3 regions of the Paenibacillus sp. FSL L8-0340 genome follow, and region 1 is predicted to be linked to each of the others. Evidence: riboswitches for the same ligand, from Rfam matches in the RefSeq annotation. Region 1 holds a riboswitch; each other region holds the start of a gene.
What was found. Region 1 has a riboswitch for cyclic di-GMP ahead of NST07_RS05175 (PA14 domain-containing protein). Riboswitches for the same ligand answer to the same signal wherever they lie in the genome.
Positions count from the first base shown of each region.

Region 1 (7,583 bases):
TCGAATTCCGGACTGTTCAAAAGACTGCTCAAGGTCTATATGCAGCGGCTCAAGACCTGGGATCAGCGGACATCCAAAAATGTAAACCAGTTCGTGGCCAACTCTTCCGTAGTGAAGACGCGGATTCAGAACTATTACCATAGGGATGCCGATGTGATCTTCCCGCCGATCAATACAGCCCGCTTCACAAGTTCCAGTTCTATCGGCGACTATTACCTGATCGTCTCGCGGCTTGTATCCTACAAACGGATCGACCTGGCAGTGGAGGCTTTTAGCCGGAATGGCCTTAAGCTCTATATCGTCGGCGACGGGCCGGACCGTAAGCGTCTGGAGGGAATGGCCAAAGATAATGTCACTTTTCTGGGCCGGCTGGAGGATGAAGAGGTTACGGGCCTGATGTCGAAATGCCGGGCGTTTATTTTTCCGGGAGAAGAAGATTTCGGAATCACGCCCCTGGAGGCGAATGCCGCAGGAAGACCGGTCATTGCTTATCAGGCCGGAGGGGCGCTGGATACCATAGTTCCTTATGTCAATGGCGTATTCTTTCAGAATCAGGAAGTGGATGATCTGCTGAAGGCTATCCACGAAGTGGAGTCCTATGCGTGGGACATCAGCAAGATTATGGGGCATGCGCATAAATTCGATGAACAGACGTTTATGGTTCAGTTCAAGCAGTATGTGGAACAGGCCTACGTTAATTTTCTTAAAGGAGGATGATTATATGAAGCTGGCAGTAATCGGTACCGGCTATGTCGGTCTTGTATCTGGCGTATGTTTTACACTTAACGGGAATCATGTCATCTGTGTCGATAAGGATGAGGAAAAAATCAAAAAGTTGAACCGGATGGAATCCCCCATCTATGAACCGGGTATTGAGGCATTGATCGAAATGAATCTCCGTGAGGGCAGATTATCCTTTTCGGCGGATTTGCAGGAATCGGTGCGCCTTTCTGATATCGTCATCCTTGCTGTTGGAACGCCTTCCCTGCCGGGCGGCGAAGCGGATTTAACGTATATCGAGGGAGCAGCCAAAGAAATTGCGCAAGCAATGGAAGGCTATAAAATCATCATGACCAAGTCGACTGTACCGGTTGGCACAAATGAGAAAATCCGCAATCTGATTGCTTCCCACACGAATCATCCCTTCGATATCGTCTCCGCTCCTGAATTCCTGCGTGAAGGCTCGGCGATCCGCGATACGCTTCATCCTGACCGGATTGTGATTGGTCTGGATAATCCGCTTTTGGAGCCAACGATGCGCCAGCTTCATCAAGGCTTCACTGAAAATATTTTCGTAACGGATATCCGCAGTGCGGAAATGATTAAATATGCATCGAACGCGTTCCTGGCAACCAAAATCTCCTTTATCAACGAAATTGCCAACATCTGTGAAAAAGTGGGAGCTGATGTAACCGAAGTGGCGGAAGGCATGGGGATGGACCGGAGAATCGGCTCAAGCTTCCTGCAGGCCGGAATCGGTTATGGAGGCTCCTGTTTCCCGAAAGATACCAATGCACTGATCCAGATCGCCGGCAACGTGGACTATGAGTTCAAGCTGCTGAAATCGGTGGTTGAGGTGAATAAAGGGCAGCGGTTTATGATTATTTCCAAACTTCATGAGTCGCTTGGCAGCCTGCGCGGCGCGGTTATCGGAATTTGGGGGTTAGCCTTCAAGCCGAATACCGATGATGTACGCGAGGCACCTGCCCGGGAAATCGTCGAAGCGCTGGTAGCGGAGGGAGCTACAGTGAAGCTCTATGATCCGATTGCCGCCGATAACTTCAAAATGCAATACGATCATCCGCAGCTCCGCTGGTGCGGCCTGCCGGAAGAGGCGGCAGAAGGCAGCGATGCCGTATGCCTGCTGACCGACTGGAGCCAGTTCAAGGATATCGACCTGCATCGCTTGGCGGGCAGTATGCGCCGCCAGGTTCTGATCGACGGCCGCAACGTCTACTCCAAGGAGCAGATCGAAGGCACCGGCCTGGAGTACCATTCCGTCGGACGCCCGCAAATGGGCGGACTGAGCGGGTATTCGGCCAGCGTGGCTGGTGCGGTCTAAGCCTCAAGCTTGCTCTGCTAAGTTCTCAGCTCTGTAAAGCACTTCGCTCTTACCTGCCGCCAACCAAGCGGCAATGCCGGATCTTTAGCAGGGAGCTTCGCCTGCGGGTGCAAGCCGCGGGCGTGAATGTCTTGCTAGGGCGCATAGCCCAGCTGGAATCCATCTAAGGAAGCTGTTATGGAATGGAACGGAGAGGAATTTTGGAACTGTAGGAGCGAATGCGTCCGCCTTTGTCTGCGGATTTCCACCGCGGACAGCGGTATAAATCAAGAAATCTGCAGACAACAGCGGCCGAAAGTCCAAACATTCCTTGCAGTGACTCCCGTAACAGTTGTATCTGAAGGCTATCGCGCAGCAACAGCGCGCTATAAACATTCTAGCATCTCGAGGTTGCTGTTTAGCTCGTAGCTCACAATAACAATCCGATATTTTTGCGTCAACACATAATGAGGAGGGTTCCATATGAAACTGGTACTTCTATCAGGCGGTTCAGGTAAACGTCTCTGGCCATTGTCTAACGATTCACGTTCGAAGCAATTTCTGAAGGTACTTGAGAGCCCAACGGGGGAACCGGAATCCATGGTGCAACGGGTATGGCGGCAGCTGGAGGAAGCTAATATGTCGGGTTCGGCTTATCTGGCTACCGGCCGCAGCCAGGTGGAAATGATTCAGAGCCAGCTTGGCAGCGAGGTGCCTATCATCGTTGAGCCGGAACGCCGCGATACGTTTCCGGCGATTGCCCTGACAGCAGCCTACCTGTATTCCATGGAAGGCGTTTCGCCAAGCGAGACCGTGGCCATCCTCCCGGTCGATCCTTATGTGGAAGCCGCCTTCTTCGATACAGTAGTGCAGCTTGAGCAAACGATGCAGGAGAGCGGAGCGAACCTGGCGCTAATGGGTGTAGTACCCGAACATGCTTCAGAAAAATACGGATACATCATTCCTACCAGCGCTGAGGCGGGAGCAAGCGGCTATCTGCAGGTAAGCCACTTCCAGGAGAAACCTGACCGTGAGCAGGCCGAGGAACTGATCAGCCGGAATGCCCTCTGGAACTGCGGCGTGTTCGCGTTCCGCCTGGGTTATCTGCTTGATATTCTGCAGCGTAAGGGATTGCCGCTGAACTATGAGGAACTGCAGAAGCAGTACAAACTGCTTGCTTCCATCAGCTTTGACTATGAAGTGGTGGAAAAAGAGGAGAAAATCGTAGTTCAGCCTTATGCCGGGTTCTGGAAGGATCTGGGAACCTGGAACACGCTAACTGAAGAAATGAACAGCAATCATGTAGGCAAAGGGTTCGTGACGGCGGATTCCGAAGGCACATGCCTGATTAATGAGCTGGATATTCCGATTACGGTGATCGGTGCGAAGGATCTGATTATCGCTGCCAGCCCGGACGGGATTTTGGTTACCCATAAAGCGGAGAGTCCGAGAATCAAGGAAGTGCTGAAGTCTTTTGAACAAAGACCGATGTACGAAGAACGCCGCTGGGGCCATTATAAAGTCATAGATTATGTGAAATACGATGAGGGAAATGAAGTGCTGACCAAACGGATTTTTATCGAAGAGGGTAAAAATATCAGTTACCAGCTGCACCATAAACGCAGTGAAATTTGGACATTTGTCAGCGGTGAAGCAAGCATTGTGATTAATGAGAAGATGCATAATGTCAAGGCAGGAGATGTGGTTCGTATACCGGAAGGCACCAAACATGCGATCCTTGCGCTGACGGATGTAGAGTTTATTGAGGTACAGACCGGTTCGGAACTGGTAGAAGAGGATAACATCCGCATCACCTTGGATTGGGAAGATATAGCTTTGCAACAGTTTATCTCGTAGGCCTAAATAATCTATTTAACCAATTGTTGCAAATCTAAAACAGGCATTTAGAACCATTTATTAATCTATTTTTATTAATGCTCTAAATAAAAACTTCATAGGGACGATACTTACGGTAAGAGGGATAAATCCTTCCAAAACGACAAGGCAAACCTAATCGAAAGATAGGGACGCAAAGCCATAGGGCCTTCGCAAGAGTGGCAGCCTGGCTACCGAAAGGAAGATAATTTTGAAAACTTACCGTAAGTCTCGTCTGCTGTCCACATTGTTGTCTCTTGCCATATTGTTAACCACTGTGCCTTTAGGGTTTGGGCTGTCGCCTTCAACCGCAGAAGCCTCATCAAGCACAGCAGTGCCGGTTAATCCGGACGCTTCAGCCGAAGCTGTCAAGCTGCTTAGTAACCTCTATTCCATTACCGGAAAAGGGATTATCACTGGACAGCACGATTATTTGGAGAGCCCGGATGAATTCAGCAACAAGCTGAAGGGAACAAGCGGAGAATATGCTGCTCTTCACGGATATGAGCTTGGCGTAATTAGCGGCCAGTCGGAGAGTACGGCTGCTTCGCAGCGCAAGAATGTGGTGAACAGCGCGATCAACTGGTACAAGAACGGCGGCATTGTCACAATGACCTTTCATCAGAATCTGCCGGGGACGGCGTACCTCTGGTCCAATGTGCAGAAGCCGCTCACCCAAGCGGAATTTAACAGGTATGTAACGCCGGGCACGACAGAATACGCCAGCCTGATCACGGATCTGGATAAAGTGGCGGTGTCTCTTAAAAGCTTGCGGGATGCGGGCGTTCCTGTACTTTGGAGACCTTATCATGAAATGAACGGCAACTGGTTCTGGTGGGGGAAGAAAAGTAATTTTGCTGAACTGTGGAATATTATGTATGACCGTTTCGTGAACGTTCATCAATTAAACAATCTGTTGTGGGTATGGAACCCTAATGCACCGAATGCCTGGTCCGATCCTTATGCGCTGACCTATCCGGGCGCTAGCAAAGTGGATGTTCTTGCAGCAGATATATATGATAACGATTATATGAATAAGTACTATGACAGTTTGCTTAGTCTGGCTGCCGGTAAACCGATAGGTATTGGTGAGAACGGTGAGATGCCCAGCACAGCCAAACTGAAGCTCTCCCAGAAAAATTTCGTTTTCATGATGAACTGGGGAAAAATGCTCTATGAGAAAAACAGCACAACTACGATTAAGAGTTTCATGAGCGATAGCTATACACTGACCCGGGATCAATATAAGAGTTGGAGTGCACCGGCCACTGCGCCAACACCGACGGCAACACCGACAGCAACGGCAACGGCAACACCGACGCCAACGCCAACGGCAACATCGACGCCAACACCAACGGCAACATCTACGGCAACGCCAACACCTAAGGTTACGCCAGCACCTGTACCAACGCCTGACTCTAATGATTCAGTGGAAGCGCCTGTGGTGAGCGGACTTAAGGGAGAGTACTTCAAAAACATGACGCTTTCCGGTACGCCCGCCTTGGTGCGCAATGATGCATTGCTTAATTTTAACTGGCGCCAGGGTTCGCCGGATCCTTCAATCGGTATAGATTCCTTCTCCGTCCGCTGGACCGGTCAAATCAAGCCAACGTATAGTGAGACTTATCAGTTTTTTACCACTTCGGATGACGGTATCCGCGTTTATATTAACGGTAAAGCTGTCATTGACAGCTGGATGAAACAGAGCGGAGCCGAGCGTACCGGAAGCATCGCTTTAACAGGCGGTCAGTTGTACGACATCAAGGTTGAGTATTACGAGAATGCCGGCGATGCGAATATCCGCTTAATGTGGCAAAGTCAAAGCCAAGCCAAAGTGACGGTTCCGGCCAGCGCATTGTTTGTGAATGCCGGGGCAGCTGCTGCCAGCCAGACAGAATTGGACAGTACACTCAGCCTGATTGCAAAACCGGCTTTAGCGGCGACAGCAGCACCAGCCTCAACGGCAACGGCAGCACCAACACCGGTGCCAACACCGACAGCAACGCCAACACCGGTGCCAACGGCAACACCAACACCGACGCCAGCACCAACGCCAACACCGACGCCAGCACCAATGCCAACGGCAGCACCAACACCGATGCCAGCTCCAACGCCAACACCGGTGCAAACGACAGCAGCACCAACACCAGTGCCAACACCGACAGCAGCACCTGCTGAGAATGGACTAAAGGCAGAATATTTCAATAATATGCTGCTGTCAGGCACTCCGGCACTTGTACGTAACGACGCCATTCTTGATTTCAATTGGCGTCAAGGCACCCCGGATGCTGCAATCGGCATCGATTTCTTCTCCGTACGCTGGAGCGGCAAGATTAAGCCGCTCTACAGTGAAACGTACACAATCTATACTACTTCAGATGACGGCATCCGCGTTTGGGTCAATGACAGTCTTGTGATTGACAGCTGGATGAAACAGAGTGGAACCGAACGCATGGGAAGCATCAGCCTGAATGCCGGGCAGCTATATGATATTAAAGTGGAGTATTACGAGAATCAAGGGGATGCCAGAGCGCGTCTAATGTGGGAAAGCCCAAGCCAAGTGAAGGGTACTGTTCCTGCGAGCGCCCTGTTTCTTCCTTCCGCTTCCTAAGCAGAGCGACTGGTTAGCTTCTGTATTCACCGGCGGGTGCTGGTTAAGACGTTACAATTATAATTCCTAAAGTCCACTCTTAGTGGCCCTGCTTATCAGCAGGGCTACTAAGCTATAGCCCCCATTTGGCCTCGGGATGTATGAATCTGCATAGGAACGCATCCTGTGTGCCGTGGCGGTAGTTCCCTGGAGAAAGGAGATTACGATTTGAACACTTACCGCAAGTACCGCCTGTTTAATACGATTTTACCGCTTATATTAATATTTTCCCTGCTGCCTTGGTCAGAAGCGAGGAGTCTTCCGGTTCCCCGGACGATAGTTACACCTGCTGCTGCCATCACTCCTATCAATCCCTCAGCTTCGGAGGAGGCTGCCGGTCTGCTCAGCTATCTGGTTGATCTTGGAGGCAAGGGAATGATATCCGGGCAGCATGACTATTTGGAGACCCCGGATGAATTCAACAATAAGCTGAAGCATGCAAGCGGACAATATGCCGTATTACATGGTTATGAGCTGGGAGCGATTAACAACCAGCCGGAGTACACCATCGTGAAGCAGCGCCAGAATGTCGTGAAGAGTGCGATCAAATGGCATCAAGGCGGTGGAATTGTGGCGATGACCTTCCATCAGAATTTGCCGGGTACCTCCCCGGAATGGGCTAATGTGCATATGAGCCTGAGCCAAGAGGATTTTAATGCTTATGTTACGCCGGGTACCCCACAGTATAAGAACCTGATCGCTGAGCTTGATGAGGTGGCCGAATATTTGGGAGACCTGCGCGATGCGGGAGTGCCTGTCTTATGGCGCCCTTATCATGAGATGAACGGCAACTGGTTCTGGTGGGGGCAGAAGGACAACTTCACCGAACTTTGGGACATTATGTATAACCGTCTGGCGAATGTTCACAAGCTGGATAATCTCCTTTGGGTATGGAATCCGAATGCGCCCAATGAGTGGTCCGATAGCTATGAGCCGTATTATCCGGGTGCCGGGAAGGTTGACGTTCTGGCGGCGGATATTTATAACAATGACTACAGACAGTCTTATTATGAGAAG
Region 1 is NZ_CP151967.1:1,133,878-1,141,460, forward strand. Features, by position in the region: gene NST07_RS05160 (glycosyltransferase) at 1-717, shown strand, start outside; gene NST07_RS05165 (UDP-glucose/GDP-mannose dehydrogenase family protein) at 722-2,062, shown strand; gene NST07_RS05170 (sugar phosphate nucleotidyltransferase) at 2,525-3,898, shown strand; cyclic di-GMP riboswitch class I at 4,035-4,115, shown strand; gene NST07_RS05175 (PA14 domain-containing protein) at 4,128-6,527, shown strand; gene NST07_RS05180 (glycosyl hydrolase) at 6,735-7,583, shown strand, end outside.

Region 2 (7,583 bases), 2.1 Mb from region 1:
AAGATGACTACATCAGCAAACTCAAGGTTTTTTCACTTCTATTTTTGGCAGAGCAAAGCTCCAGTTCACATCGGTAAACCTTTTATCCGTTATGACCCGGCGGAGCGTCAGCTCCTCGGGCAGTTCAGTCATGCCTTTGGCAATAAGATAGGCTTCATTCACATGATTGCCCGTCTCACCGAATGTGACTGTCTCATCCATAGTGAAACCACCTCTAAAGATAACTTTGTATTCCTTTCCTTTACCATCGAGGGCGACCCACTTGTCATTGGCAAATCTGTTGGTGAATTCGCCGCTGACCGACATCCAGCCGGATATTCCCGGTTCATCCTTAATTTCTTTGATCTCCATCTTGTTCACCTTCAGCACATCACCTTGAGCACTAAATACTGCGGGTTTCTCATTAAGCTCATGAGGATGGAACGTCACTGAATCGTTAGACTTGACGGGACTATTGTAACCATCCAGGATGAACCGTACTTGCCGGCTGTCATATGGAAGGCTCTTGAAATAGTAGGTCCAGTGCAGCTTGCCGGCTTGTTCTGTTGATCTGACAGTGTAGCCGAAGGAAGTGTCGGTAATATATCCGGACTTGTAACGGTTGATTCTTGAAACTTCTTCACCTTTCTCATCCTCAAAATGGAACATGAGCCCAAGAGCGTTATTAAGATTGGCAGAAATAAGGCTGGCTGCCTCTCCAGTAAGCGAGGTGTTGAATTTCAGTGTGACACCTGCAGGTGTATGCATTACTTGATCCATCTCCAGCTTCATCCCATCCGGAGTTTTATAGACATGGTCCTTCAAATCTGTGGTTACCGATAATGCCTGTGCTGCGGTCATATCTGCTTCATAGCTAAAACTCCAGTCTCCGGCGACTACCTTTTCTGTTTCACTGTTTGAAGCCAGTTCATGAATATTGCCTTGAATAACTACGGTGCTTCCTGGGCCTTCATCAGGGAATACGTAAGTCAACAGCAGAGAGGCTTGACCAGAGTTTCCATAAATGTCACTGGCCAAGGGCATGATCTCTTTCAGTTCTCCGATGTTGTGTCCTTGTTCATCATGGATTTCCAATTGGCTGGTATTAAATTTGGACATTGCGTCGTTGGCAGCATGTCCGGTTTTATCCGTAATGCTAATGTTAAGCACCAAACGGGTAGGATCAGCCACTACGTCCTGCAGGACAAAGGTATAGCCTTTATCGGTTTTCTCTATGCCAGGCTGCTGCACCACTCCGAGTATTTTGGCGTCCAGAAGACCAAGCTCTGCCCACTGGTTGGCAAGGAGGAACGGCTTCTGTGGAGGGTTGGACAGCGTCTCTGACACTGTACCTGATTTGCCTATAAAGAACAGTAATGAAGCAATTCCTATCACTGCAGCAACAGTGCTGCCCCACTTTAAACCTCCTTTTAGGGTGCGGCCCGTTTGCATTCCGGATATCTCGGATAATTGTTGCCCGGAGGCAGGCAGTATCTCTGTATTGCGAACTTGTTCCATAACGCGCTCTGTGAAATCATCAGCTAGATTAGAGCTTGTATACAATTGTGAATCCGTCAATAGATCGTTATCAGTGCCGGACAAGTCATTGTGATTGGTGTAAGCCCATTTTTTCATTGGAACCCTCCCTGGATTTCGACCATTGTTTCTTCAGCTTTTGACGGGCGCGGTGGAGACAATTTTTGACCTGATGCATAGGCATTCCCGTTATCGCTGAGATTTCCTCATAGGATAATTCATTGGTATAGCGAAGCAGCAGTACAATCCGGTATCGTTCTGGAAGCTTGGACAATTTCCGGTGCATTTCAAGCTCGTCTTCCTTACGCATATACTGCTCTTCAGGGGTTGGCCCGCGATCCTTCTCCTCCAGTAAGTTACTGCTTGTTAGGCCTGGGGATTTCCGCCTTTTCAGTGACCTGAAGTGGTTGATCGCAATGGCGTACAGCCAAGCCGCAAAGCTTGATTGGCTATGATGCCCGCGGAGTTTCTGGTATGCCTTAATAAATGTTTCCTGGGCCAAATCCTGTGCATCCTGGTGACTGGCGCCCATACCGAGCAGCAGACCATACAAGCTTGACTTGTATTTGTCTACAAGTACCGCAAAGGCCTCCCGGTTGCCCTGCAGCACTTCGGCAATGATTTGTTCGTCGTTTTCCTGTGCCTTCATCCAGTGCCTCCAATTGATTTATTTGTATATAAGACGCACCAGCGCCACAATATTTCTCACTTTTAATAAAAAAGAAAGATTATGTTCAGATCATACTACACATTGCAGGGGGAAGAGAGAATGAAACAAGACGAAGCAATCCGTCAGGTAGGCCTGGCCGTAAAGGGTGATCCGGCAGTCAGGGCGGTATTTCTGAAAGGCGCACATGCCAGAGGAGAGCAGGATGCTTACTCGGATGTTGATTTGTACTGTTTGGTCCACAGCGAGGGCTTGACAGATTTTTTAGCGCGCAGAATATCCCATATGGAGAGCTATAAACCGCTGATATTCTGGTCAAACGGATCTATGCACTATCGTAGCCAAACAGATACAGCGAACAATATTTGAATGTGAGAAAAAAGGAGGATAATGACTGCTATTGTCGAATTATAAATTTAGATAGATAATAAATACCAAAATATGTTTGTGATTCGGAAGCGCCAGCTGATGAACAAAGGCAACTCCGCCGAAAGGCGGAAGACGCAAAGCCACCGGTCTAAACCGCTCACGAAAGCGGCATGACAGCGGGGACGCTCATGTAGTTTGGTTTTTTGTTGTCTAAATACAACAAAAGGAGAATAAAAAAACATGTTTTTGAAGATTCGCCACAAATTGAGGCCAGGCTTAACGTTTATTCTGGCTGCGGTCTTGGCTGCAGGCCCCCTGATTGCCACTCCGGTCCACGCAGCTGCGAAGTACACTTTTACGGATGTCAAAACTGCATATAACATGCCGCTTGACTACAACTATAAGTTCACAGGTGACACGATCGCTTCACTGGAGAAGGATAGCAAAGGGGCTTATCAGCTGTACTTACATAACTGGAAGAAGAAGACGACGGAGAAGGTCACTTCAACTAACACGTTCAAAACGAACTTGCAGCTCCTGGGAGACAGTGTTTATTATTATGAGTCCACAATTGAAGTGACTAAGCAAATTAATATCTACCCGAAGAAGCTGGTACAGTACAATTTGAAAACCAAAAAAACAAGCGAGCTTCCGCTGGAAGTGAATAATCCGGAATTACTCGGTGTGGGTGATAAATATTATGCACACAGCAGTAGCTCATATTTTTACTTCACTAACAAAACGACGCTGGAAACCCAGACCATTAATGATCTCGGTTTTGATCAGGTCTACCAGTTTGTAGATGACAAGTTCATCTATAGCAAATGGGACACCGGCACGTTGTATCTGTATGATCTGCCAAGTTCAAAAACAACTGAGATTTATAAGCTGAAAGAAAATGAATCCTTCAACCTCGTAGCTTCGAATGGTAAAGATATTGTCTGGATGATTGACTCCAAAGAAGTGGATACTGCCGGCAAGACCAAAAATTACTTCATTTATATGACGATGGACCGCAGTAAAGCCGGAGCCCCTGTTAAAGTATTGCTTAAGCGTGAATGGGTAATTGGCGACCGGAATGATCTATTAATCGTGGGTGACAATTATGCGGTGTTCTCGGAAATGATGAACAATAAACTGGTAGCCCGCGGAGTGAACCTCCGAAGCGGGGAACTCTTTTTGCTTGGGGAACGAAACCGCAGTGCGGACAATTTTGTGTATTTTAATAAAGACACTTTGATCTCACGCGACGCGAATGACTTTATTGTGCTTCGTACAATAGTCAGAAGGCCCTAAATAAATTTTTAGAAACTATCAAAAAATGCAATTTGATGATAGCAGGAAAGCGGTAAATCTTGGGTATCAACCTATTTCCAATGAATCCCGCAATCACAAATTGAAAAAACAACTAGAGGAGTGTCGTTAAAAAATGATCGCAGAAACTAAAATGTACCCGGAATTCAACACCATCTTCATCAGCTTGCATGGATTTGCCGAATTGGCTGAAACGGTAAAAGAAGTGGAAATATTCGAGGCGTCCATGCCGACCTTGCCGATTCACGAGATGTCTCTGATTATTGACTGCAATGATATGGCGCCCTTCAAGCCGGAGATATTGCCGGTTCTGGAACGCTGCTATGTGCTGTATAACGGATTTAAACATGCGGTTCTGGTGAATCCGAAGAAAGTGGTAGCCAAATCTCAATTACAGAGAGTAGCTCCAAGCGCCGGATTTAAAGGACATTTTGTGGACACGGTGGAAGAGGCATGGGCAATCGTTAAATCCTAAATCGTATATCCTAAATCTAAGCAGAGGGTGGTCGACCATGGCTAATGTCAAAATAATAAGCACCGAAGTGTACCATCCTGCCTATAAGATCAGCAATGAGGAATTGGCTCTGCAGGCCGGAGCTTCAGCGGACAAGCTTATCGGCATTTGGGAGTTCTTTGGCCGTAAGGATCGTTATTACGCGGCGGACTATGAAGAGAGCACGCTTTATATGGCTATTGAAGCATCCAAAAGGCTATTGAAGAACTGCGGGCTCAGCGGAAGCGATTTGGATATGATCGTATTCTCCTCAGGAACACATGATTTCAGCGCTCCGACAGATGCTGCATTTGTGCACCAGGCACTGGAGGGTAAAGATTCCTGCATTATCTATGACAGTAATGCCAACTGTGTAGGTATGGTTGTCGCTGCTGACCAAGCAGCCCGATCCATGATATCCACTCCCAGAGTTAGATACGCACTCATTGTAGGGTCGGAGCAGATTGCCCGTTTCTACAAAGAAGGTGACCTGGCGTCCAAGGGCCTGTGCGGAGATGCAGCCTGTGCGGTTCTGCTGGAGAGAGTGGAGGATACGGACTCCGGCCTGATAGATTCGGCGTACTACACCAATACGCAGAAGGCGGAGGATATGCAGTTCCCTGCCGGAGGCATGACACAAATGTACGGAGAACATCTGTCGCTTGAAGAGAAAAAAATCTATCTTCATCCGGAGTACAATGTCAATGTGGCTTTCCCGACAGCGGTATCCAATATTGAGCAGCTGCTTCAGGAACATGGCTATACTAAAAGTGATGTGAAGCACTATATCCTTAGTCAGTTAAACTTGAGCGTCATTAAAGATATCGCGGGCAAGCTGGACGAGGAGCTCGTTAAATTCCCTTACATTGGGGATATTTATGGCTACACAGGCACAAGCAGTCCATTTATCACCCTTCACCATGCGATTAAGGACGGTACGCTGGTCCCCGGCGACTTGTTCTTTATGTGGTCGGTAGGCGCGGGTATTACGAGTTGTGCTACCTTGTGGAGACTCTAACATCACTATTACAGTAATGGAACGCGATAGAAAAACAACGAAAGCCTGCGCTTTGCCGCAGGCTTTTTTGTGTGGTACGCCCAGCATGGGCGTCATCTCTAGGTGAAAGTCCCGAACGGGGGCTGGCAAGCGCCTACCGTTAGCCAAGAGCAAGGGTGTCCACCGTGAGGCGGAATCTGAAGGAAGCTGGAGGCAAAAGCACGGCCTGAGGTACACGAATCAATTTGAGGCGGTTGCAGCCGGATGAGTCACCCACTCATGACGAAATCCTAAGCTGCCAAAGACTGCAGCCGTAAACTTGGATAGGCGCGGGCGGAAAGATGACGTTCTTATCTGGGGAGACCTGCCGGATACGCAAAAAAAAAAACTTGTAACAGTAGCCGAGAGGCTGCGCTGAACCGGCAGGAGTCAGCAGAGGCCATAGTACGTAAGCTGTTGCAACAGCTTACGGAAGGGCTGAACCGAAAGGAGAGAAGAAAACGATGCGTTCGTATGAAGAGCAACGACAGCAGAATATCTCGCAAGAGAGCTTGCGGCAAAGAGAAGCGGTGAAGCCGCCAGGGTATGCCGGAGCGCCGAGCTCTTCGTCGGCACAAGTCGCCCCTTCCTCTCGCGAAGACCAGAACAACTTGCTGGAGCGAATGCTCGAAGGAGATAACCTTCGGCTCGCGTACAAGCGAGTGGTGCAAAACGGAGGAGCACCCGGTGTGGACAGTGTAACGGTAGCGAATCTACAAGTTTACCTGAATACGCACTGGGAAACGGTGAAAACTGAACTCCTGGCGGGAACTTATAGACCTGCGCCAGTCAAACGGGTGTAAATCCCCAAAGCCGGAGGCGGCGTACGGCTGCTAGGCATCCCGACCGTGATGGACCGTTTTCTCCAGCAAGCACTTCTACAAGTCATGACTCCGATCTTTGACGCACGGTTCTCTTGGTACAGCTACGGCTTTCGGCCGGGGAAGAGTGCGCATGACGCAGTTAAACAAGCCCAAAGGTATATTCAAAGTGGCCTGAGATGGGTCGTGGACTTGGATTTGGAGAAATTCTTTGACCAGGTGAATCACGACATGCTGATGGCAAGAGTCGCGCGGAAAGTAACGGAGAAACGTGTGCTGACACTAATCCGTACCTACTTAAACGCCGGAGTCATGGTGGATGGAAAGCTTAAGCGCAGCCGGGAGGGAACGCCACAAGGCAGTCCGCTCAGTCCGCTTCTAGCAAACATTCTACTGGACGATCTGGATAAGGAACTGACCGGGCGAGGGTTGCGATTCGTACGCTATGCGGACGACTGCAACATCTTTGTGGCGAGTAAGCGAGCAGGCGAACGGGTCATGGAATCGGTCAGCAGATTTGTAGAAGGAAAGTTAAAACTGAAAGTGAACCGGGAGAAAAGTACGGTAGCCAGACCTTGGCACCGGAAGTTCTTAGGATTCAGTTTCCTAAGCCAGAAACAGGCAACGATTCGACTAGCCCCAAAGACTCTTTCAACAGTTAAAGAAAGAGTTCGCGAGCTAACCAAACGAACATGGTCGATTTCAATGGAAGAACGGATTAGCCGACTGAACCGGTATTTGATGGGGTGTATCGGCTATTTCCATCTAGCGTCAGCTAAGAAACACTTCCAAACGCTGGACCAGTGGATTCGGAGAAGACTCCGAATGTGTCTATGGAAGCAATGGAAACGAGTACGCACACGAATCCGCGAACTCCGGGCGCTTGGGGTTCCAGAGTGGGTCTGTTTTATGATGGCTAACTCGAGACGAGGCGCATGGGAAATGTCCCGGAACACGAATAACGCCCTTCCGACTTCCTATTGGGAAGCGAAAGGGCTGAAAAGTTTGCTTTCAAGTTATCTGGAACTTTGTTAACCTTTTGGAACCGCCGTATGCGGACCCGCATGTACGGTGGTGTGAGAGGACGGGGGTTTACCGCCCCCTCCTACTCGATTTTTCGCCGGGCGAGCCATCTATATAGATTGAACATGAAAATTACATGTAGTCACGGCCAACCCCAAAATAGAAGAATTATAAGTTCAATTTATTGAAATTTATTTTCGGTGCTATAAGGACCGTATAGATTTGCAGATTTGATTTTAATACCTGGTGATAATTAAATGTGGAACCAGTAAAAAAAGTCTGAAACTAATGATTATTTTATCTAGACGGGAGCCTGATAGAATGGTGGTTTCGGGTTACTTTCTT
Region 2 is NZ_CP151967.1:3,246,012-3,253,594, forward strand. Features, by position in the region: partial or broken gene NST07_RS14495 (GNAT family protein) at 1-77, shown strand, start outside; gene NST07_RS14500 (DUF4179 domain-containing protein) at 22-1,614, opposite strand; gene NST07_RS14505 (sigma-70 family RNA polymerase sigma factor) at 1,583-2,164, opposite strand; gene NST07_RS14510 (hypothetical protein) at 2,285-2,551, shown strand; cyclic di-GMP riboswitch class I at 2,650-2,741, shown strand; gene NST07_RS14515 (hypothetical protein) at 2,792-3,847, shown strand; gene NST07_RS14520 (hypothetical protein) at 3,981-4,340, shown strand; gene NST07_RS14525 (ketoacyl-ACP synthase III) at 4,378-5,376, shown strand; partial or broken gene ltrA (group II intron reverse transcriptase/maturase) at 5,859-7,250, shown strand.
Region 2: it holds a riboswitch for cyclic di-GMP, as region 1 does, so the genes downstream of both, NST07_RS14515 (hypothetical protein) here and NST07_RS05175 (PA14 domain-containing protein) in region 1, are expected to answer to the same signal.

Region 3 (7,583 bases), 610 kb from region 1:
GAGCTGCTGTTAGGCGCTGTCAGATAAATAGTTCTCCATGGATCGCAGATCCGTATTTTTGAACTTTATGACCTCCTTGATTGCTTTAACACGATCCGGTTTGCCCCGTTTGCTCAGTCGGGCAAAAGACCATTTCTCTTTGCCGTCATTCATCGAAAAGGTTGGTGAACGCGTTGAAGAAACCCAATGCTTGTTGAAATTAATCCAATCAATATCCGTACAGACAGAACCGTGGTCATAAAAAAGTTTCAAAACCTCCTTGATAGTTGTTGTCATCATTTAATAATTTTATGGCTAGTCATACATAGTTAAACATTAACATGCAGGCTCTTTTGCTATATAAGCGCTAGTCTGAATAAGCACACCCATTAAAACTTTCAGGTCCGACACGGTTAACGTTTACAGTGCTGTTCACAAATAAGGAATAGATGATCTCAGCTGCTGGAGCGGGATTGTAGTCAGAGCCTATTAAGTAAAGCGGGAACAAGTTAGTAGGTGTTGTTGCCCCTGGATTTAACTGAAGCCGGTTTGAAGCAACTATGGGATCAGTAGCTGCACTCCCCCTAACCACAAACAGGTTTAAAGTGATAAATCCTCCTGAAAACACAAAAAAAGTTGCGACGCCATTGAACTGTACCCTAATAGGGCCCTGAGATCCGGCAGTGGTTAATCCAATCTGGCCAATTAATACATTTTGGTTTGCTGTCAATCCTGCGCCATTCATGCTGCCGGCAATGCTAGCGTTTTGAGAAGTCCGAGCATCGAGTAAACGTGTCATACATCAAGCCTCCCATAGTTTTTGAGATATGGTATGCAGCTAATTCAAAGAGTTCGTCCGCAGGGAGGCAATCATTTAGAGACAGCTAGCCGGTCAGGATGAATGTGTAAACGGATTCCAGAGGGGACCACAATATGTAGAGATTGCACGCGGGGGATATCGGTTACACGACAACGTTATTTTGAGGTAATGGCATAGGAGAAGGGAGGGGGAATTGCCTCCCTCCTATCATTAAATAAAAAACGGGAGTAAAAACAATGCAGTGATGGCACCAAAAGGAATCCGTCTCTGGATAAAGCGGCGTCTGGGGAAAAAGCCTGGATGGAAACCGAATTGTCTGTAGGTAGAGTTTTGCGCAGGCATACCCTGAAACATCTCGTTTGTAGGAATAGCAAGAGTAACGAAATCCTGGTCTACATGGGCAATAAACCCATCATGAGACTGGCCATCCGTAGTAGTTACACCAACGTACTTATTCATGCAACTCCAAGCGACCTGTTGATAATTATTTGCGTCCATAAAATAATACCTCCTCAGATAAATACATCCTGACAACAGTCTATGGACTATAACCTATATTGTTGACGGCGAATGCCCATTAATTATTATTTGATGTATTACATTCTTAAGGAGAGAATGCTCATTGATTTTCTTCTTTGAAATTAAGGATAATGTCACTCAATTGTTTAGGGTAGAGTATCTATGCCTGTAACCAAAAATTTGGCCAAGGGACTAGATGAGTTTCCCGGAGTCTTAGCCGTCATTTGACCTTCCCAAACAAGGCTCATGTATCCATTCTTCAACTCGTAATAATAAACGCTATCGCTGTGCAGGAAATACCACTTAGAATAGTCATTTTCAGTGTAAATAAAACTAGTCATAGGGCCTTCCGGATGCACAGTGGAATAATAAAATTGAACCCGGGGAAAACCTAACCCAAAGACTGCGCAGTGCGAATAGGAACATAACTCACGTTCTTCCTGACGAAAGGAGAAGGTAACTCATCCTGTAACGCCCCGTTTACATTTAGTTTTAGGGGTTAGCAGCATTCGCTGTACCGCCGATTGAAAAGTTACACATTACAGTAAAAAACAAAAATATTGTTTTCTTTAAGTTAATCCATCCTTTACTTTTTTTATTTAGACTTGCTGATTTGGAAAAAGTTGCAGCATGAAGCAAAGCCGGAGCCTAAACCTTGGAATAGCCATCCATCCATCTGGCATTTCTTCTACCGTTGAGAGAAACTTTACAAAACCTGATTGAACCTTATAATGAGTAGTGAAGCGCCGCAAAGATCATACAGAACCTAATTGAACCTTATAGATAGGTGTGGGTTACGCTCACAATGTTTAAGCCGGGGGGGGGATCCCTTCGCCATCATCTCAAAAAACTAAATGCGGCGCGGTTTTCCGGATTTCCGGTGGACTGCGTCTTTCCTTTGTTGCAGAGAGGGGGCAGGATGTTATGCGATGCCTGACGATACGGCAGCCTTGGGCGACGCTCATTGCGCTTGGTGAAAAATCATTCGAGACCCGTTCCTGGAGAACGGCTTACCGGGGTGAAATCGCCATTCATGCCGGTTTGAAGATTGATAAGGCAATATGCCTACAGGAGCCTTTCCAATCGGTGCTCGCCCGTCACGGTCTTACAGCTGACAATTTGCCTGCCGGAGCGATTATAGCGACAGGTTCGCTGATAAACTGTTATGAAGTTACAGCTGGTATGGCTGAAGAAGGCTGGCCCTACGGCAGCGAATATATCTTTGGAGATTATAGGGAGGGACGGTTTGCCTGGGAACTGACGGGGGTCACTCCTCTGGAGGGGAACATTCCGGCCAAGGGCCGACTGGGCTTCTGGGAGTATCCTGTTCCGGCGGTCCGGTGAAATACAAGTATGAAAGGGATACCGCCCGGGTATCTTTTTAAATATAGGGCTTTGTGTATCTTTATCTCTGCCGGAGCCAATCAGGTTGTTCAGGAAGGAGCGTATGCATAGGAAATGGGCAGTCTTCTTATTGCGTGGCTTTGCATGTTATGTTTATTTCTTACGTTTAAGGATAAGGTAAGCCGGAGAATTCTATATCCCGTGGCGCTGGTAGTTATTTTCGGCACATTGGGCTATTGGAAGGTTTTAATGTAATTTATAGCAGGTACTTTATTCAGGTCTTGCCGACTCCCATGGCGAGGCCTGTTTTTATTCTTCAACGCTCCAAAGTCTATAGGCTTGCTTGAGGGCCGGATTTGATTTTGTACTGTTCCTCATAGCTGTGGTAGCCGGAGATATCGAGTCCCAGGTATTTGCGCATATGGATAGCGGCCTGTGCAGCGATGACGTCATCCAGCAGCAGCATCCGTTCATGATATCCCCGGCATATAAATTTGGCCTCGATGCCGACCTGGAGCCGCTGCTGTTCATAGACTTTAACTCCGCGTTTCCTCATTTCGGCGCGCACATCCCTCAGATCGGCAGTAGCCGCATTCGCAGCAGTACGGAGAACATCCATGTATGGGACGGGGGTCCGCAGTTGTGTCGACATAATGGCTGAATCCCGTTCAAAGGCTGATAAAATCAGCGGAAGCAATATATAGGATTTGACCAGTGTATTATCGTTACTCTCCGCTCTATGCATAAATTCAATCACCTCTAATAAGAACATATATTCGTATTTTAACCGATTATTCAAAAATTAATCAATGGAATTTCTAAACAACTGAAACAATGTGACATAATTCACAAAATAATTATAAGAATTATTTTATATTAAAATTGAAATAATAAATATTGAAAAATAAAGCTCATTAAAAAGGAGAATTGTGATGAATTATGAGGGAAGTCTCCGCCGCGGGTTGTTGTTCGGGTTGTTTTTAAGTGTTCCACTATGGATGTCCATGATCGGCTGGGTTCAGCTGTTATAAAATATACAAATCCTAAGTCCGGCCGTTGCCCGCTGACTTATGTAAATTGACAATGACTAAAAACTGCTGCCAAGAGCTGGCGACAGTTTTTTTGCTGTTTCGACATGAGTTGAAAAATGGTTCGAATATACTAATTTTTAATATTGAAAATTTGTTTTATGTGATCGGTGAATACAACGAAACCCTTATGTGTTGCGGAATTGAGGACTTTTTCAGAGAATCTAGCAAAAAAAATAAGGAATAGATTGACAAACGGAGGGGTGAAGAGATAGACTGATTCTAGTCCGAAAGTAACAAAAGTCATAGACTACATAGAAAACAACTGTTACCAACTTCTCATGTATAATCGCAAACCGTTCGAAAGAGCGGGACGCAAAGTCAGGAATCTACAGCACTCTAAAGGTGCCACGATCGTCCGGCCGCCATGAAGCTAACCCTTCTTGGCGGTCTTTTTGTTGTTACGGGCTAATCTGTGCATTCATAGAATAGTTACATAGGAGGTACATATCATTGTTGAGGAAAAAATCATTAGCCTTGATTCTGACGGGGGTTTTAACCGTCGGCAATATGCTTCATCCGGGGATCAATGCAGAAGCGGCGGCAAGTATGCCGTACACCCCAACACCGGTGCTGGGAGTCGCCGGGAATTTCAACGCCTTTATCTTTGGAGATTTTGCACAAAGCAATGACCAGATCCACGGACGGCTCGCTGCTGCAGGGAACATTACTCTTCAGGGATATGGCGTATCCAAGGATGCTGTGGGCGGAGATGTGCTTATCGCCGGCAAAGACATCGACTTTTCAAATGGAACAGTTTATGGCACCTCTGTGTATGGAGGCAGTATGAAAAGTTCAGGAGCCGATCTTAAAGGAGGTAAGCGGCAGGATCATCCGATCGATTTTCAAGCTGAGGAGCAATTTTTGATTCAGCGTTCGAGTGAACTCGCTGCTCTGAAACAAACGCAGCCCTTTGTCAGAGATGGAGGGAAAATGACGATTAACGCTCCGGATTCCTTTAATGTCATTCATTTGACTGCTGCGGATTTGGCGGTTACCAACGGTCTCCAGTTCAATATTGCAGGAAACGCCACGGTAATTATCAATGTAAGCGGGAATAAGGTCGTCATTCCGGATTTTCAAATGTGGAACGGAAAATCTCATAATGTGTTGTTCAACTTCTACGAAGCTTCTTCTGTAGCTAATGGCAACACGACCATTGAAGGCTCCATGTTAGCGCCTCATGCCTTTGTGGCGTTCAGCCGTGCTGAGCTGCATGGTACTCTTATTGCAAAAGGATTCAGCGGTTATATTCAGATGCATCATCATACCTTTGAGGGAACGGTGCCGCCAGTCGGGCCGACACCGACACCAACGGCGACACCGACGGCGACGCCAACACCGACACCGACACCAACGGCGACACCGACGGCGACACCGACGGCGACGCCAACACCGACACCGACACCAACGGCGACACCGACGGCGACGCCAACACCGACACCAACGGCGACACCGACACCGACGGCGACGCCAACGCCGGTACCAACGCCAACACCAACACCAACGGCGACACCGACACCAACGGCGACGCCAACACCGACGCCGATACCGACGGCGACGCCAACACCGACACCAACGCCGACGCCAACACCGACACCAACGGCGACGCCAACGCCAACGCCGGTACCGACACCGACGCCAACACCGACACCAACGGCGACACCGACACCAACGGCGACGCCAACACCGACGGCGACGCCAACGCCAACGCCAACGCCGACGCCAACGCCAACGCCGGTACCGACGCCGATACCGACGGCAACGGCGACGCCAACGCCAACTCCGGTACCAACATCAACACCGACGGCGACGCCAACACCGACGGCGATACCAACGCCGACACCGGTGCCAACACCGGTGCCAACACCGGTGCCAACACCAACACCAGCGCCGATATCGACGACGACGCCAACACCGACGCCGATACCGACGGCGACGCCAACACCAACGCCAACACCGGTGCCGACACCAACGCCAACACCAACACCAGCGCCGATACCGACGACGACGCCAACACCGACACCGATACCGACGGCGACGCCAACACCAACGCCGGTACCAACACCGACGCCAACGCCAACGGTGACACCAACGGCGACGCCAACGCCAACGCCGGTACCGACACCGACACCAACACCGACACCGACACCAACGGCAGACCCAACGCCAGCGCCGACAAGTGTAACGCCAACGGTAGACCCAACGCCAGCGCCGACAAGCGTAGCACCAACGGTAGACCCAACGCCAGCGCCGACAAGCGTAGCGCCAACGGTAGACCCGACGCCAGCGCCGACAAGCGTAGCGCCAACGGTAGACCCAACGCCAGCGCCGACGAGTGTAGTACCAACGGTAGACCCAACGCCAGCGCCGACGAGTGTAGCACCAACGGTAGACCCGACGCTAACGCCATCTCCGACACCAACGGTGATTGGTACGAATGACGATCAGGAGATTACGATTGATGAGGATCCGCTGCCTTTGGGCCCTGTGACCACACCTTCGTCTGTGCAGCCAACGCCGGAGACTACTCCAGTGACTGTCCCAGTACCTGCTTCGGTACCGGATGAAGAAGTTATTCTTGATGAAGAAATACCGCTGGGTCCTGTGGATCCAGCCGAGAGTCTGCCGCAGACGGGTGAAGCCAGCCCGGCACCTTATTATATTACCGGTCTCGCTATTGCCGGAGTAGGTCTGCTGCTGAGCAGAACGGCAAGAACCAGCAGACGAAAACGCTGAGGCTTTCATTGAATCACACTAAGGCCAATAGCAGTCTATAAGCTATGTTCTTAACATAATTCAGGCCGCTTTCGGAGAGAGAATCCCCGGAAGCGGCCTTTTTATACGGTGTTTACTACGTTTTAAGGGTTATTATACAACAATCGTTTAGATTTCAATCATCTGTTATACGTACATTTCTCGCAGGCGAGGCTACCATGTTATACTATGCAGAAATCATTGCGGAGCCCGCATGATGGTGACTGGAGTATCCTACAGCTACGAGAAGGAAAGGTGAGAATATTCATGTGGAGTGTAATTATACTGGCGATTATTATCGTCATTGCCGGAGGATTAACCTATGCGGGTTTCTTTTTCTATGGAGTGGCGATCCATCGGGCACCTAAGGAGTTTTTGGCGACTGCACCTGCACTGAAGGTAGAGCCACCGGTGGCCGGCGCATCCTGGGGAGAAGGGGCGGAGTGGATCGCCCGGCAGAGCTTCCGGAATGTTGACATGAGCTCAGAGGATGGACTGAAGCTGCGGGGTTATTATCTGCCGTCAGAGCGGGCAGCCGGACGTACAGCAATCGTTGCCCACGGCTATTCCGGCAAAGCAAAGGATATGGGGGCCTACGCCAAGATTTATTATGAAAACCTGGGCTATAACGTGCTTATTCCCGATGCCAGAGGACATGGTGAAAGCACTGGCAATTACATAGGCTTTGGCTGGCCCGAACGCCGGGATTATGTAAAGTGGATCGAATACATCATTGAAGAGAATGGGCCGCAGGCGCAGATTGTGCTGCATGGGGTGTCTATGGGCGGAGCAACGGTGATGATGACCGCGGGTGAAGAGCTTCCGCCGCAGGTGAAGGCGGTTGTTGCCGACTGCGGGTATAGCTCAGTCAAAGCACAGCTCTCTTATCAGCTCTGGCGGATGTATCATCTGCCAAGCTTTCCCTTCGTGCAGATTGCCAGTCTGATTACCCGGCTGAAAGCAGGCTATTTCTTCGGTGAGGCATCAGCGCTGAAGCAGGTGCGTAAGGCACGGGTGCCGATCTTGTTCATCCATGGTGATGCCGATAAGTTCGTACCCTATGCCATGATGGACAA
Region 3 is NZ_CP151967.1:522,498-530,080, forward strand. Features, by position in the region: gene NST07_RS02385 (hypothetical protein) at 10-252, opposite strand; gene NST07_RS02390 (hypothetical protein) at 347-778, opposite strand; gene NST07_RS02395 (phosphatidylinositol kinase) at 1,010-1,297, opposite strand; gene NST07_RS02400 (ASCH domain-containing protein) at 2,243-2,662, shown strand; gene NST07_RS02405 (hypothetical protein) at 2,994-3,407, opposite strand; cyclic di-GMP riboswitch class I at 4,031-4,120, shown strand; gene NST07_RS02410 (collagen-binding domain-containing protein) at 4,204-6,489, shown strand; gene NST07_RS02415 (alpha/beta hydrolase) at 6,775-7,583, shown strand, end outside.
Region 3: it holds a riboswitch for cyclic di-GMP, as region 1 does, so the genes downstream of both, NST07_RS02410 (collagen-binding domain-containing protein) here and NST07_RS05175 (PA14 domain-containing protein) in region 1, are expected to answer to the same signal.